Regions from separate parts of the Paraburkholderia sp. GAS348 genome, predicted to be linked through region 2. Evidence: riboswitches for the same ligand, from Rfam matches in the RefSeq annotation. Region 2 holds a riboswitch; each other region holds the start of a gene.

Region 1 (4,041 bases), on a different contig from region 2:
CGAATGCACCGGAGCGCAGCACCGAGTTCATCTTTCGTCTCGCCAACGGCGAAAAGCAGAGCGTCTATCTGAACCCATACAACGGCGAAGTATTGGGCACGCTCAGCGTCGAGCGCCGCTTCATGCAGGTGGGCCGCATGCTTCACCGCAAGCTGCTGCTCGGCAAACCAGGCGAGTTGCTGATGGAGCTGGCCGCGTGCTGGACGCTGGTGATGATCGGCACCGGTGTCGCGCTCTGGTGGCCGCGCGAAAAAACCACTGCACGCGCGGCGTTGCTGCCGCGCTTCTCGCTGCGAGGGCGCGCGCTTTGGAAAAACCTTCACACCGTGATGGGCATCTGGCTCGCGCTCGGCACGCTGGCATTCGTGCTGAGCGGTCTGCCGTGGACAGGCTCATGGGGTAAGCAGTTCAAGGCACTCGCGAGCGCGGCCAATCTCGGCGCACCGCCGGGATCGTGGGGTGGCCTGCCGTTGCGCTCCGCGATGCCGGGCATGGTGATGGACGACCTGCCCTTGCCACTTACGCCATGGGCCGTCGGCAACACTCCAGTACCGCAATCCGCCGATGCACACGCAGCGCAGGCGCTGCCGCTTGGACGCATCGTTGCTCTCGTCGCATCGCTCGGTGTCCCGGGCGGTTACGACATCGTGCTGCCCACCTCCGCTACGGGCGTCTACACCGTCTCGTACTTTCCCGCCGACCCGAAAGACGAGCGCACGCTGTACATCGACCAATACAGCGGCGCGGTGCTGAAAGACATCCGTTACGGCCACTACGGTGCGGTGTCGAAGGCCGTGTCGTACGGCACGTCGCTGCATATGGGCCGCTATTTCGGCGTCGCCAATCAGATTCTCTGCGCCGCGATTTCACTTGGACTAGCGGGCATGGCCGTAACCGGCTGTGTGATGTGGTGGAAGCGGCGGCCGCAGCGCTCGCTCGGCGCACCCTCGCGCGAGCGCGCTGCGCCGCCAATGCGTGGCTGGAAAACCGGCCTCGTTCTGCTCGGCATCGTCTTCCCGTTGATGGGCGCCACGCTGCTCGCGGTGTGGCTCGCCGACCGCACGATTTTTGGCCGCGTCGCGCGGCAACCTGCTTAAGGCTTCATTCCCGCTGTCAAAATCAAGGAGCACCTCTTGAAGACATCACGCGAACTTCTACCCGCCGCCTTGCTGTGCGCTTCATTCCCGTGAAAAGTGCGAGTACGATGAGCCAGTAACATACCGGATAGCGCCTTGACGAGCTGCCGATGCTGTCTATTCAGAAGAATTTCGATTGCATCGACAACCCGTCTGGGCGCGTGTATAAGCTTTGCAGGCATCGTCCCACCTGGCGAAGCGGGAAGCCGGTGAGAATCCGGCGCGGTCGCGCCACTGTATCCAGCATGTAAGCCCTGTTGAATCCAAGCTGGGAGTCAGACCTCGCTTCGCCATCGTTCAATCTCGTTCGGGACGCGGTATCCCAAGGAACAGTTGATGATTTCGCAGCTGAAACAGATTTTCAGTGATTCGAACACTGGCGTTCGGAGCCGGCTTTTCGGCATCTACGGCGTGCTGATCGCCACCAACGTGCTCGCGTGGGCCTGGGCACTCGCGGCGTTTCGCCACCATCCCCTTCTATTGGGCACCGCGCTGCTGGCGTATGGTTTCGGCTTGCGCCATGCCGTCGACGCGGACCACATCGCCGCCATCGACAACGTCACGCGCAAGCTGATGCAGGAGAACAAGCGCCCGGTGACCGTCGGCTTCTTCTTTTCGCTCGGCCATTCGACCGTGGTGGTGCTGGCCTCGCTCGCGGTCGCAGCGGCCACGTCCGTCATGCAGGGGCGCTTTAACCACTACAAGGAAATTGGCGGTGTGATCGGGACACTCGTCTCCGCGCTGTTCCTGTTTGCGATTGCCCTGATGAATCTGGTCATCCTGAACTCGATCTATCAGGCCTGGCGCAATGTGAAAAATGGCGGCCGCTATGTCGACGACGATTTCGATCTGCTGCTGGCCAACCGCGGCTTTTTCTCCCGCCTGTTCAAGCCGCTGTTCCGCATGCTCACGCGCAGCTGGCATATGTACCCGCTCGGTTTTCTGTTTGGCCTCGGCTTCGACACTGCCACCGAAATCGCCCTGCTCGGCATCGCCGCCGCCCAGGCGTCTCAGGGACTGTCGCCCTGGGCGATCATGGTCTTCCCGGTGCTGTTCAGCGCCGGCATGTCGCTGATCGACACGCTGGACGGGCACCTGATGCTCGCTGCCTACGGCTGGGCTTATCTGAAGCCGATCCGCAAGATCTACTACAACATGACGATCACACTGGTGTCGGTGATCGTGGCCATTGTGATCGGCAGTATCGAAGCGCTGGGCCTGATTTCCGACAAACTGAATTTGCAAGGGCCGGTGTGGGATGCGGTCGGCGCGCTGAACGGTCACTTCGGCATGCTCGGTTATCTGATCATCGGCATTTTTGTGCTGAGCTGGGTGGCCTCCGTACTGATCTATCGCGCGAAAAAATTCGACGATCTGGAAATCGGCCGATAGGGATGGACAGGGTGTGCAGTGGGGGCCGGCCTTTCCGCGCGTGCTCGTCGTGGCTACGCTGATCGTCTGCCTGCCGGGCGGCAAAGCGGTGCACCGTGCGAGCCTTGCCTAGAACACGCCCGGAATCACCCGATAGCGCACCCGGCCTTTGTACGTGCGATAACCTTCGTCCGCCGACAGAAGCTGCTCTTCCCGCACGATCCGCCCCACCTGCAAGGCAAACTGGCAGCCGTACACCAGCAGGTTTTGCAGGCCGAAGTTCACCAGCAGAAAGCCGACGTCGGTGACAAAGTAGCCGAGATACATCGGATGACGCACGAGGCGATATGCGCCGCGGGATACGACGCCACGGTTGGCGGGCAAAATGCCGAACGAGCGCCGCAGCGATGCCTTCGCGAATAATTGCCAGAAAATCCCCAGCAGTTGCAACGCCGCGCCGCCCGTCTCCGGCACGAGTTGCGCGCCGGGGGCGAGGCGCACGGCCAGAAAATAATACGTGCCGCCCATCGAACAGATGAACGCGAACGGCCGCCAGTCGCGCTTCATTGGCACACGCGAGAACAGCGACAAACCGACCGTCACGCACGCGGCCACCACCAGCAACAGCAACGTGATCCGCGACGGCGCCGCGCGCCATTGCGTGATCGCGGCGTAGGCGAACAGGCTCAGCATCGTCGCGGCGCCGAGCCGGGCGGCGATTTCCACCAGCGCGTAGCGCAGGCCGGAGGACGCGCCCGTATCGGCAGCGGATGCGGATGCGGATGCGGATGCGGATGCGGATGCGGATGCGGATGCGGATGCAGGAGGTTCGGCCGCCGCGTCCATAGGGCTGATCGCGAGCGGCAGATCTTGCAAAGGTGTCGTCGGTGTCATGGCGCGCTCACTTGGAAATGCGGAGGATTTGCGAGGCCAGTTGCGTAAAGCACGGCAATAGATCGGCCGGCGTCGCAGCGTAGCAGAACACGCCGACCGGCTGTTGCGGGTTGTAGCAACGGGGCAGCGAATCCGGCGTGTTGGCCATGCATTTGAGGACGTCCTCGCCTATTTCGTTGTCCGGGCCTGCCGGCGCGACGAGTTCGGGTCCATAACCCAGCGTGAACACATAGGTGCCCTCGATGCGCGCCTGCGCCGCCATCGCTTCAAGCAGATTGCGCGACACGCGGTTAACGTTCACATACGTGACATTGCCGTTCGGCACGGCGCGCGGCGCGGTCACGGGCCAGATGGGGAAGATCTGTTCGTTGATGTTGTGTGCGTTGTACCACTTCGGCAACGCGGTCACGAGAGTACCCGCGTCGTTGGTCTTCGTCAGGCCGTTCTTATAGCACGGCGATGGGAACGGCTGACTTAGGGCACTTATGCTGTCCAGCCCTGACAGGAAGCCGTTCGTGGCGTCGCCGCTTGCGATCGTGCCGGCTTTATTATTGTTGCAGGCACTCTGATTAGTCGGGAAGAACGACGAGAAGCTATTCGGTGCGCCGTCCGAGAAGAACACGATCACCCGCAGACTGGA
Region 2 (4,041 bases):
GGTCGTGCAAATACATATACGAGCCGTAGAAAAACGGATCGCCTTCACAAATCACCGCGACGTCGCGGCCCGCGTCGAGATGGTCGGCGACGATTTCCGCAGCGGTGTCGTAGAAGTCGGCGATGATCGCTTCATACGAAAGCGGCGGTTCGAGTGCTTCGGTGGTCACGGGATAAACGAGCGGCAGATGCTGTTGAGCGTCGTGCAGATGCGCCTCGATGATGCTGAAGGCATTGCCCTTTTTCCCCTTTGCGACGAAATACGCGACCACCGGTGCCGCTCTCAGCAAACGCAGCGCTTTCAGCGTGATGAGTTCCGGGTCGCCGGGGCCGACGCCGAGTCCGAATAAACGTCCTTGCGCGGTCATTTACTCCACCTCCGTCGCCAGCGCATTCACAGCGGCGGCAGCCATCGCGCTGCCGCCGCGTCGACCGTGAACCACGACGTAGGGCACGCCGCGGCTGTTTTCGGCAAGCATGGCTTTCGATTCGGCCGCGCCGACGAAACCGACCGGAAAACCGAGAATCAGCGCGGGCCTCGGCGCACCGGCATCGAGCATGTCGAGCAGATGAAAGAGGGCGGTCGGTGCGTTGCCGATCACGACGACGCTGCCGGCCAGATGCGGCCGCCACAATTCGAGCGCGGCGGCCGAGCGCGTATTGTCGAGTTCGCGCGCGAGCGCGGGCACGTTTTGATGCGCGAGCGTGCAGATCACTTCGTTGTTCGCTGGCAGCCGTGCGCGCGTGATGCCTTGCGCCACCATGCCGGCGTCGCACAAAATCGGCGCGCCCTGCGCGAGCGCCACACGGCCCGCCGCACCTGCGCCTTCGGAAAACTGAAGATCGTCAATGACGTCGACCATGCCGCAGGCGTGGATCACGCGCACTGCGAGTTTCTCGAGGTCGGCAGGAACGCGCGAGAGATCGGCCTCCGCACGTATCGTCGCGAAGGATTGGCGATAGATCTCCTGACCGTCGCGAATGTAATCAAGCATCTATAGGGCTCCGGGCCGCGTGTGCCAATGGGTCGAGCATGTCGGCGGCCTGTTCGATCGTGAGTTGGTGCGCGACGCACGAGCCGAAACCCGGCTGGCCGTCGCGTCGATAAAGGTCGTAGATGCCGGGCGCCGCGGCCAGCAGTGTGTACGGCGCGCGATGCGCGGCGGCGCATGAGCGCGGACAGCCGCTCAGATGGACGTCGACACCTTTGGGCAAGCGATCCGCTAAAAGCAGCGCGTCGGCTTTGGTATCGGCGAGGCTTTTTGCGCAACCTGTGGAACCGGCGCAGGCGATCAAGTGCGCAATAGGCTGCGCGGGGTCGCAGGCGAGGCCCAGCGCGTTCATTTCAGCGAGCACGGCGGGCGCGGCATTGGCAGCGATATCGGGCAGTAACACGCTTTGCCAGGGCGTCATGCGCAGCGTGCCGTTGCCGCGCTGTTGTGAGAGCGTGGCAAGGCCGCGCAAGGTGGCGGCGTCGAGGCGTCCGAGCGGCGGTTGGCCGCCTACGTGCAGCATTCCCACGACTCGCTGAGCGTGCGCACCGAGCCGCAGCGCGGCATCGGCAGGCGTGGCGCGTCGCCAGTTTGCGAGCGACGTGTCGCGTGACAGTGGGAAATCGACGTACTTTTGAGCGTGCTGCAATACGGCGTCGACGGAATGCGCGGCAAGCAGATGACGCATGCGCGTGGCGTCGGTGGTGGCCAGATCGAGGAACGTATTCAGCAGCGCGCGGACAAGACCCGCGACTTGCGCGGGCAGCACGGCGCCGAGGGCGCCCGCGCTATCCGTGCGAGGGCGCTCTGTGGCGTCACGCGAGTCGGCGTATTCGGCATGCTGGAACGCATCGGTACCCGCATCAGCGTCAGCGTCAGCTTCAGCGTCAGCTTCAGCGTCAACATCCGCGTTCGCCACAGCAGGCGGACAACCCGTCAAACCAAACACGAATCGCACCCCGTCTTCAACTTGCGTCGCTGCCAGCCAGATATCATGCGGATGATCGAGCCTCGCAAGGCGCTCGCCACCATCGAGCAGAAGCGCGAATTTGGGTGATAGCGCCGCGAAACGCGCTTCGGTTTGCAGCAATGCAAGCAGTTCGACGCAGAGCGGCCTCGTATCGAACAGCGCAAATGGATCGCGGCCAGCAGTCGGGCTCAGCATCACATTGCGCACATCGTCCGCAGCGGCCGCCCGAATCGGCCCTAGCCCCGCGTCGACCAGCGCCGCGCTCAACGCCGCTTCATGACCGCTGCGCACGCCGCGCACCTGCAGATTCGCGCGATTGGTCAGCTCGACGACACCGGCCGCATGCTGCGTGCTCGCCTCGGCAATCGCCAAGGCCTGCCCGGCGCTCAGCTCCCCGCCGGGCAATTTGATCCGGCAGATTCCACCATCGCGCGCGGCGACGATGCGCAGCAGCCCTGGACACGCCGAGGGCCGCAGCGCGAGGGCCGCGTCGGGCAAAGCAGTGGAGGAGGGCGGAGCTTGATTCAAGACGGACACCGGGTTTAGCGTCGCGCGACGGCCCGAGCGCCGCCCGGTCGGGCATTGCTGCGGCATCGGTACACCCCGCCCGATGTAGGCTGGCACGAACAGTCTGGCCGGCAGGTCTCCTGGCTGGCAGGTCATGGTCCGCCGCGGCCTTCCCGGTCTAACCAGTGGCACGGAGCGCAGGCGGACTCGCTGCATACAGTTGCGGGGGCAGCCACAGCGACACTGTGTTCCCTCTTCGGCCCCGAAGGGCACCGGCGGCTGTATTATGCCTTTTTTCGAACAGCACAACGAGGCTGGACGCTTTGATCGGCGTGGCACAGCGCATTATTTGAAGATACAGAACGAGGATGGATGCATGCCGGCGTGGCTGACCGTGGTGGGCATAGGCGATGACGGCTTCGCCGGCTTGGGGAGGCCCGCGCGGCGTGCTTTGCTGGAGGCGTCGGTGGTTTATGGCGGCGAACGTCATCTGGCGATGCTGCCCGCGCGCCTCGCCGCGCGCCGGGCGGCATGGCCGAGGCCGTTCGATCTCGCGCCTTTGCTGGCGGAGCGTACCGGGTCCGTGTGTGTGCTGGCGAGCGGGGACCCGATGCTGTTCGGCGTCGGCGCGACGCTGGCGCGGCAGTTGCCGGCAGGTGAGTTGCGGGTGCTGCCTGCGCCGTCGTCGTTGTCGCTGGCGGCCGCGCGGCTTGGCTGGCCGCTGCAGGATGTCGCCACGGTTTCGCTGGTGGGAAGGCCGTTGCCGACGCTGAACGCTCATCTGCACGACGGCGCGCGCGTCTTCGTGCTGAGCGCCGACGGGCGCACGCCCGCCGCGCTGGCCGAACTGCTGCATGCGCGCGGTTTCGGCGCGACCCGGATGACCGTGCTGGAGCACTTGGGCGGCGCTCGGGAGCGGTGTATGGATGGCCGCGCGGATCAGTGGTCCGCGGGTGACGTGGCGGCGCTGAACCTGATTGCGCTCGAATGCCGGGCAACGGAGGGCGCCCCGCGTTTGCCGTTGACCGCCGGCTTGCCCGACGACGCCTTTCGCCACGACGGTCAGTTGACCAAACGCGACGTCCGCGCGATCACGCTGGCGCGGCTCGCGCCGACGCCCGGCGAATTGCTCTGGGATGTGGGCGCGGGCAGCGGATCGATCGGCATCGAATGGATGCGCGCGCACCCGACTTGCCGCGCGATCGCGATCGAAGGGCACGCGGAGCGGCAGCGCTTCATCGAACACAATCGCGATGCATTGGGCGTGCCGGGTCTGCAGTTGGTGGCTGGCCGCGCGCCCGATGCGCTGGCAGGATTGGCTGTGCCGGATGCGGTGTTCATCGGCGGCGGCGTGACGGCGCCGGGCGTGCTCGATGCCTGCTGGGCGCGTCTGCGTGACGGCGGGAGGCTGGTCGCCAATGCGGTCACTTTGCAAGGCGAGGCGACGCTCGCGGCGTGGCGGGAGCAGCATGGCGGCACGCTGACCCGGATCGCGCTTGCCGAGGCCCAGCCGCTTGGCGGCTTCGATACCTGGCGCCAGGCGCTGCCGATTACACTGCTGGATGTCACCAAG
Region 3 (4,041 bases), on a different contig from region 2:
GCCCGCAACGTATTGAGTTCTTCTTCCATTTTCGCGGTGACGGCGCGGCCTTCGTCGGTGAGCGCCACGGTCTTGGCGCGCCGGTCTTCCGGATCTTCGTCGCGGCGCATCAGGCCGGCCGCGCACAGTTGATCGAGCAGCCGCACGAGCGAGGGCCCTTCAATGCCGATGTGATCGGCCAGCGTGACCTGCCGCACTGCTTCGCCGAGCCGGCTGGCGGTCAGTAGCGGCGTAGCGCACGCTTCGGAAACGTTAAATGCCGCGAGCACGCCATGGCTCGTGCGCCGCCATTTTCTGGCAGCGACGACCAGCGTGCTGCTGACGGTGCGGCGCAAGGCATCGAGATTCGACATGGCCGATATTGTATTTCTAAAATATTCGTTAGCAAACTATTGAATTGGGATTGTTGTGAAGACGTACTCGGCAACAGCCTGCGGCCGCAATGTGACAACATTGGCTTCGAATACGGCGTGACGGTGCGGCATCTACCACAAGGGTATCGACCGGTTTGAGCCCGGCGATGGTGCGGTGCGCGATGTTTGCCTCGGTGCTCGGCAACGGATTCGCGTAGTTCGTTAATGTGACGCCGCCGGCCACCATGTCCAGCCGCGTCGCGAGCGGCGCAATTCGATCATCGAGAGCGGCGCGATTTCGATGCGCGAAAACATGTCCGGCGACGCCCTGAGCGCATAAACGATTGCGGCTTTGATCACTGGCGCGTGCGTGATGGCGACCACGTTTTGCATATTGCGCGGTACACCGCTCGTTTTTGCACTTGACGCACGGTTTTTTGCCCCGGTCGTTCCATCGCTTGATGCACTGTCCGTTGCGCGAGACACCCCGTTGCTCAACGCATCGTCCAGCGCATCGAGCCACTGTCCTACCCGTTTCACGAGTTGACCGAACGACTCGCCGCCATGCGCGGCAACGTCGGGATCGTGCGTCCATGCGGCGAGGTCTTGCGGCGCTTCGACGGCGAGATCGGCAAGGCGGCGTCCATGCCATCGACCGTAGTTCATATCCGCCAGTCCCTCGTGGACCGTTGCAGCGAGGCCCAAGGCCGACGCCGTATCACGCGCGCAGACGGCAGGGCTGACGAAAACCGCCGCGTCGTCCGGAATCGACAGACGCGCACACGCGACGCCTGCTTCGGCGAGGCCGCGTGCGTCGAGTGGATCGTCGGCGGGAAAGCAGCCCGTGCGCATCGCCGCAGTCGACGCGTGGCTGATCAGTAACAGCCGTATGTCCATTCAGTTGATTTCCATAAAGGCCAGACTAAAGACGGACCCTGCGATTATGCTTTGCGTTGCCGGGAGGCAAAGTTTAGCGCGTAGAATAGCGTCACTGCGAAGCACGGAAGCCGGTGAGAGCCCGGCGCGGTCGCGCCACTGTAATCGGCATTCACGAGCCGAAAGCCAGACCTGAGCTTCGCAGCATCCCTTTTCAATCGACTATCGGGGCGCGTTACCCCCAGGAGATGTCCAATATGACCAACGCTGTTTTCGATCCCGCGACACAGCCTGTCGCACAACCCACGCCGATTCCGCTGCGTGAACTGCTGCCTTGGGTCGTGTTCGGCGGCTTGCTGCTGTTGCTCGCGATTTATTTCGTTGGTGCGGAAGAAGGTGCCACGTCCCTGGTGCCTGGCATGTATGTGCATGAATTCGTGCACGACGGCCGCCATCTGCTCGGCTTTCCCTGCCACTAACGGAGTCGACCATGGTGGGTAAATTGTTGGTACGCGGGATGCTTGCAGGCATCGCCGCGGGATTGCTCACGTTCGGCTTCGCCAGATTGGTGGGCGAGCCGCAGGTCGATCAGGCGATTTCCTTCGAGGAAAAGGCCGACGCTGCCAAAGGCGAGGCGCCTGAACCCGAACTGGTGAGCCGCGGCACGCAAGCGGGCCTGGGATTGTTGACGGGCGTCGTGACGTATGGCGCGGCGTTCGGTGGGTTGTTCTCGCTGGTGTTCGCGTTTGCGTACGGCCGCGTCGGCGCATTGAGTGCGCGCGCGTTGTCCGCATGGCTGGCGCTTGGCGCGTTTATCGCGCTGGTGATCGTTCCGAACATCAAATATCCGGCGAATCCTCCCTCGGTGGGCGACCCCGAGACGATCGGGATGCGCACCGGCTTGTTTTTCCTGATGATTGCGATCTCGCTGGCAGCGATGGTGTTCTCGCTGAAGGTGCGGCGCCGCGCGGCGCTGAAGCTGGGCGCGTGGAATGGCTCGATCGTCGCCGGTGTGGTGTTTGTCGTGATCATTGCTGCCGTGCAGCTGTCGATGCCGGCGATCAACGAAGTGCCGGCGGCCTTCCCGGCGGTGCTGTTGTGGAAGTTCCGCGTCGCGGCGATCGGGATGCAGGTGATTATGTGGACGACCATTGGGCTGCTGTTCGGCGCCATGGTTGAGCGGAGCAAACTGCTGGCTCCCGCGACCCGCGGTGTGGCGAAGTCCGCTTACCGTTGATGTGAGAGGCGCGGCCGAGAGGGCCGCGGCGGGGCCGCTTGGTTTTTAACGCAAAAGGCGCGGGCGCGAAAGCGGCCGTGCCGACGCGCAACGCAAGAGAAGCCAAGTACATCAAGTACTTGGCGCGTTTGCCAGAATGTTATCCACAGGCTTGCGAACATTTTCTGTTGATAACTTTGAGGCCGCCGTTCGAGCGGCTAGCCGGTGAGGGTTCGCCCTTCGTTCTCGGGCCTGGTTATTTAAGATCGCACTTTGTATCGCGATTAGTCTCGTAGCGCTGTCTTGCGCTACCCCCTCTCCCTTTCTGGCGGCGCGCTACGCGGCCCTTGTTTTCCCTTCCAGTCGGCCCAGGTTTGGGTGTCAGCGTCCAACCACTTTCACGCTCGAATATCCCGCGTCTGACGTTTTGGTTTTCTTACTGCGACGCGCTGATGGTTGACGGGTTCTTTCGTAATTCAATACGGATTACGTAGGAAGTCTGAAAGAAGCGTGTACGGCAATTCTGGAAATTGTAATTTTGGGAATTATTGGATAGCGCAGATGGAATTCTCCTTATGGGGTACTTGTGTTTAAACCAGGTAAAACCAATAAGGATGACTATGAAAAATAATAGATTTTCCGAGGAGACGGCGGGCGTGGCGGCTCGCCTGCTGGCCGCATTCATGCTGCTTATGGTCGCGTTTGGTGCGAACGCAGCAGATTACATGCAGTGTATGCAGGCATATCAGAAGTCTCTCGGGACTCCCGGGACCCCGACCTGCGCTATCCAGGTGGCCGGCACGACACCTCTGTCGAGGGGCGCTGACGATCCGTATAGCAGCATGAATTACTACAACTGTCCCAATGCTTCGGACTGGATAAAGGACTATTGCGGTGGCGCACCGGTCCCCCCTTCTCCAGAAGGCTCCTGCCCGGTAGCGGACCCGGTATTGCCGGCAGAGGGCATCGTCACGCTTTCCGAAACTGACTTTGCGAACGGCGATGCGCCCCCATTCGTCTTTGGGCGCACGTATCTTTCGAGGCTTTATGACACCTCGCAGACAGCGATGGGTCGCAACTGGGTTAACAACTGGCAGCGAAGGATTGATCTGACGGCGGTTAATGCGAGCACGCCGCAAATCGTGGTTTACCGGGGTAACCAGCAACCGCTGACATTCAAGTGGAACGGTAAGGCTTGGGCCGTGCTGGGAAATCGCGGGCTCTCGCTGACGAAAGATGGCGCTGGATACTACTACCTGAAAGACGAACTGCTCGGTACAACGGAAGCCTACTCGGGCAACGGCAATCTCTATTCCGAGACTACCCGCACGGGGATGCTCCGCAAATTTGGGTTCGACTCCAGACAGCGGATGGTGCAGATCAACCAGTGGCCGGTCGATCAGATAGGACCGAACGGATTCAGGATCAATCTCCAGTATGACGATAGCGATCGCATCGTTGGCATGGTAGATCCCTTGGGCAAGGTCACGCAGTACGCGTACGACGTAAAAGGTAATCTTGCTTCGGTCACTCATCCAGACGGCTCCATTCGTCAATATCTGTACGAAGATGCCCGTTTCCCCTACGCGTTGACAG
Region 4 (4,041 bases), on a different contig from region 2:
CGAGCAGATTCGGGTCCTCCTGCAGATCGCCGGAGAACATCGCGAGCGTCTGCTGCTTGCGCTCAGCGAGCGCGACCACCTGTTCGATCCCGTACGGCCAGTACGCTTCGCCGCCAAGGTGATCGACCACGACGACACGCGCATGCTGCAGCACGTCTTCGACATAGAAATCCACCGAAGCCGGCTGCCGCAAATACGTGACGTTCGCGAGCCGCACGCTCGGAAAACCGTCGCCCAGGCGCGAAAACACGCTTGCGAGCAGCGACAGCGTGGTGTCGGCGGAGCTGAGCACCACGATATCGGCGGGCTGCTGGTCGATACGGATCACACCTTGCGTATCGTCGACAAAACCGCCCGGCGTGGTGCGCAGCAGATGCATGACCGGTTACGCCTGTTGCGGCTGGGCGCTCGCCACGGCGCCCAAGGCGGCGTCGAATGCCTGTTGCAGCGCGGCCTGGTCGAGGTCTTCGCCGATCAGCACGAAGCGGCTTTGCTGGCCTTCGCCTGCTTCACCCGCTTGCCAGCGCCGGTCGAAGTAACTATCGAAACGGCGGCCCACGCCCTGGATCACCAGACGCATCGCCGCGCCCGGCAATGCCGCGAACCCTTTCACGCGGTAAATCGTGTTCGTTTCGACGAGCCCTTGCAATGCTGCGATCACGGCCTCGCGCGACGAAACATTCGCGTGCACCACCACCGAATCGAATTCATCGTGGTGGTGATCGGCGTCGTCAGCCGAACCATGGTGATCGTGGCGCAAGTGGATCGTTTCTTCCGAGGCCGCTTCGAGACCCAGCAACGTATGCAGGTCGAGCTGGCCCATTTGCGCACGCACGATCTTCACTTGCGGCGGAATTTCTTCGCGAATGACGGCTTCGACAGAAGCTTGACGCGCTTCGTCGAGCAAATCGGTTTTGTTCAGAATCACCAGATCGGCTGCCGACAATTGGTCTTCGAACAATTCGTGCAGCGGCGATTCGTGGTCGAGATTCGGATCGGCCTTGCGTTGCGCATCCACGGCGACCGGGTTGTCGGCGAACTGGCCGCTCGCTGCAGCCGGGCCATCTACCACGGTGACGACCGCGTCGACAGTAAAGCTATTCTTGATCTGCGGCCAGTTGAACGCCTGCACCAGCGGCTTCGGCAATGCGAGACCGGAGGTTTCGATCAGCACGTGATCGATCTGCTCGCGGCGCTCCACCAGCTTTTCCATCACCGGGAAAAATTCTTCCTGCACGGTGCAGCACAGGCAGCCGTTCGCGAGTTCATACAGTTGCCCTTCGGTTTCGACGCCGTTTTCATCGCAACCGATGCCGCAACCCTTGAGGATTTCCCCGTCGATGCCGAGTTCGCCGAACTCGTTGACGATCACCGCGATGCGCTTGCCGCCCGCGTGCTGAAGAATGTGCCGCAGCAGCGTGGTCTTGCCGCTGCCGAGAAAGCCCGTGACGATGGTGACGGGGATCTTGCGCATTTGAGTTTGCATCGTGAGGTCTATCCGTAGGAGTTGCACGAGCACGCCGACGCGCCTTCGCGTTTTGTCTGCATAGGTCATGCGAGCGGGTTCATGCCCTGCAGGCAACCACAATAACAAAGCACGGGGACGAACAACGGCGTTGCCGAGGCAACCGAAAAACAGAAAACGGGAATGAAGTCCTGAACGCACCGCCGCATCCCCGCGGTGGTCGTTCTTCCTGGTCTGGCCGGTATCCGGGCTGGCGAAAGCGCCGCTTCCCCTTCCCGGACGAGTGGTTTCTCGCCCAGTGGTTATATGCCGACGCGGCCTTGCGCGTGGACATCGAAGCCGGCTCCGCGGCGCTGGAGAACGCACCGCTTTTCGCTTACCGTTGCGGGGGCAGCACAGGTTGACCCGATCCATTGCAGGCGGGCACCCTGTTTCCCGTTTAACTGCATGCGCACGAGCGCGCACACGAGCACCAAAGTGCGTGCGAGTTTAGGCCGAGAGCCCTGTGCCGTCAAGGAAACGCCGGCCGCGGCAGGGCTTTTGCGCAGTGCCGGCGCGGCCTGCCGTGTGCTATCGTATGCGCGCGTTTGGTGCCCGCATATGCGTTCGCATGTGCAGTTAAACGGGAAACAGGCCGCGCTCGCTGCGCTCAACCTGTGCTGTCCCCGCAACGGTAAGCGACCTGCGGTGCTCTCGCATCGCGCATGCGTTTTTGATGCCACTGTCTGACGAATCCGGACGGGAAGGCAAAACGCATGAGGCCGTCAGCCCGGATACCGGCCAGACGCGGAGGCAGTGAACGTCACGCTGCCGGCCGCCGGAATCCGCGAGGGACGGATGTGAAGGCGCTAAAGCACGACGTGGCGCAGCCGCTAGCGTTTTCCTGAGGGAAACGCAGCGAGCAGCGTTGTTCGTCGCGCGTAATCTGTAGCACCGCATGACCTCGATTTCCGCCGCCTCCGGCCGCATCAAGCCTCACCCGCTCCCGCTAGTCACGACATGGCGCGCGCCATGCATGCCGCGATGACCCGCGCCTGGCTGATCGGCGCCGGCCCCGGCGATGTCGAACTGATGACGCTCAAGGCGACTCGCGCCCTGGCGCAAGCCGATGTGGTGCTGGTCGACGATCTGGTGAACCCCGACGTGCTGCAGTTCGCACGCGCCGACGCGCTGGTCGTGTACGTCGGCAAACGTGGCGGGCATCCGTCGACGCCGCAGGCCGGCATCGTCGCGCAGATGCTCGAACACGTGCGGGCCGGACGCAGCGTCGCGCGTTTGAAAGGCGGCGATCCGTTCGTGTTCGGCCGTGGTGGCGAAGAACAGCAGGCGCTGCACGCAGCGGGCATCAGCGTGGAGGTGATCAACGGCATCACGGCCGGGATCGCGGCGCCCGCGGCAATTGGTATTCCGGTGACGCATCGGGATTACGCGCAAGGCGTGGTGTTCGTCACCGGGCACGGTGCCGGCAGCAGCGAGCCGGACTGGGGCGCGCTTGTCGCCACGCGGATGACGCTGGTGATTTACATGGGCATGCGGCGGCTGAACGATATCGCCGGCGCGTTACTCGCGGCCGGCATGAGCGCCGATACGCCGTGCGCGGCGATCGAATCGGCCACGCGCCCCGAGCAACGGCATGCGCTCTCGCAACTCGGCGAGTTCGCGGACGCGGTCGCGCGCGCCGGACTCGGCTCGCCGGCGATCGTGGTGATCGGCGGAGTGGCATCGCTGGCTTTGGCGCGGGATGCTGTGAGTTCTGGCGCGGTGCGTGAGGCGGGGGCGGTGGGTGCGCTGGGTGCGCTGGGTGCGCTGGGTGCGGTGGGAACGGTGGGAACGGTGGGAGCGGCGGAAATGGCAAATATGGCGAACTCAGCCAGAGCGGCAGACGCCGCGGACGCTTCGGATACCGCGGAAGATTCAAACGCCGCGGACGCGCAATGAAAACCCTCAGCATCGGCATCGGCTGTCGCTTGCACAGTTCGGCTGAGCAGATCGAAGCGGCCGTGCGTGCCGCACTCGGCTCGCATGCATTCGATGAAATCAGCGCGATTGCCTCGGTCGACACCAAAGCCCACGAAACCGGCCTGCTCGAATTCTGCGCCCGTCATGCGCTGCCGCTGAAGCTGTTCAGCCGCGCGCAGATTGCGGCGATCTCCGTGAGCGATCCATCGGCGGCCACGCGCGAGCATCTCGGCATAGACGGCGTCTGCGAGCCATGCGCCCTGCTCGCCGCGGCGGCCGAGTCTGATGCGGGCAGCGCACCTCGTGCGGCCTATGCATCGGCATTGGCATCGGTTGCCTCTGGTGCATCGGGTACCTCAGTTGCCTCAGTTGCCTCAGCTGCCGCAGTTGCCTCAACTGTCCCAGCCGCCTCAGTTGCATCGATCACGCCCGATCCCCCCAACGCACGGCTACTCGTGCGCAAAACCATCCACGGCGGCGTCACGGTTGCGATCGCCTCGATCACCGCCCAGCCCGCCCGCGAACAGACAAACAACACCCATCAGGAACAGGACCTTTCATGAAAACCGACCCCGAATCGCACCAACGCATGACCGAACGCCGGCGCGAAGGCCACG

Evidence for each region. Region 2 has a riboswitch for cobalamin ahead of P3T22_RS23675 (precorrin-3B synthase). Riboswitches for the same ligand answer to the same signal wherever they lie in the genome.
Region 1: another riboswitch for cobalamin. It lies ahead of P3T22_RS07120 (HoxN/HupN/NixA family nickel/cobalt transporter); the one in region 2 lies ahead of P3T22_RS23675 (precorrin-3B synthase).
Region 3: another riboswitch for cobalamin. It lies ahead of P3T22_RS27305 (CbtB domain-containing protein); the one in region 2 lies ahead of P3T22_RS23675 (precorrin-3B synthase).
Region 4: another riboswitch for cobalamin. It lies ahead of cobA (uroporphyrinogen-III C-methyltransferase); the one in region 2 lies ahead of P3T22_RS23675 (precorrin-3B synthase).

Annotation. Positions count from the first base shown of each region.
Region 1 covers NZ_JBNPVT010000003.1:362,553-366,593, reverse strand. Annotated here, with positions in the region: gene P3T22_RS07125 (PepSY-associated TM helix domain-containing protein) at 1-1,097, shown strand, start outside; adenosylcobalamin (AdoCbl) riboswitch at 1,312-1,472, shown strand; gene P3T22_RS07120 (HoxN/HupN/NixA family nickel/cobalt transporter) at 1,473-2,528, shown strand; gene P3T22_RS07115 (methyltransferase family protein) at 2,637-3,353, opposite strand; gene P3T22_RS07110 (TadE/TadG family type IV pilus assembly protein) at 3,409-4,041, opposite strand, start outside.
Region 2 covers NZ_JBNPVT010000016.1:96,775-100,815, reverse strand. Annotated here, with positions in the region: gene P3T22_RS23685 (precorrin-2 C(20)-methyltransferase) at 1-367, opposite strand, end outside; gene P3T22_RS23680 (precorrin-8X methylmutase) at 368-994, opposite strand; gene P3T22_RS23675 (precorrin-3B synthase) at 987-2,498, opposite strand; cobalamin riboswitch at 2,582-2,760, opposite strand; gene P3T22_RS23670 (bifunctional cobalt-precorrin-7 (C(5))-methyltransferase/cobalt-precorrin-6B (C(15))-methyltransferase) at 2,845-4,041, shown strand, end outside.
Region 3 covers NZ_JBNPVT010000022.1:95,410-99,450, forward strand. Annotated here, with positions in the region: gene P3T22_RS27295 (MarR family winged helix-turn-helix transcriptional regulator) at 1-353, opposite strand, end outside; gene P3T22_RS27300 (histidine phosphatase family protein) at 576-1,250, opposite strand; adenosylcobalamin (AdoCbl) riboswitch at 1,345-1,434, shown strand; gene P3T22_RS27305 (CbtB domain-containing protein) at 1,487-1,708, shown strand; gene P3T22_RS27310 (CbtA family protein) at 1,720-2,466, shown strand; gene P3T22_RS27315 (DUF6531 domain-containing protein) at 3,066-4,041, shown strand, end outside.
Region 4 covers NZ_JBNPVT010000018.1:128,280-132,320, reverse strand. Annotated here, with positions in the region: gene cobN (cobaltochelatase subunit CobN) at 1-379, opposite strand, end outside; gene cobW (cobalamin biosynthesis protein CobW) at 386-1,486, opposite strand; cobalamin riboswitch at 1,685-1,957, opposite strand; cobalamin riboswitch at 2,037-2,264, shown strand; partial or broken gene cobA (uroporphyrinogen-III C-methyltransferase) at 2,489-3,217, shown strand; gene P3T22_RS24975 (cobalamin biosynthesis protein) at 3,400-3,987, shown strand; gene cobO (cob(I)yrinic acid a,c-diamide adenosyltransferase) at 3,984-4,041, shown strand, end outside.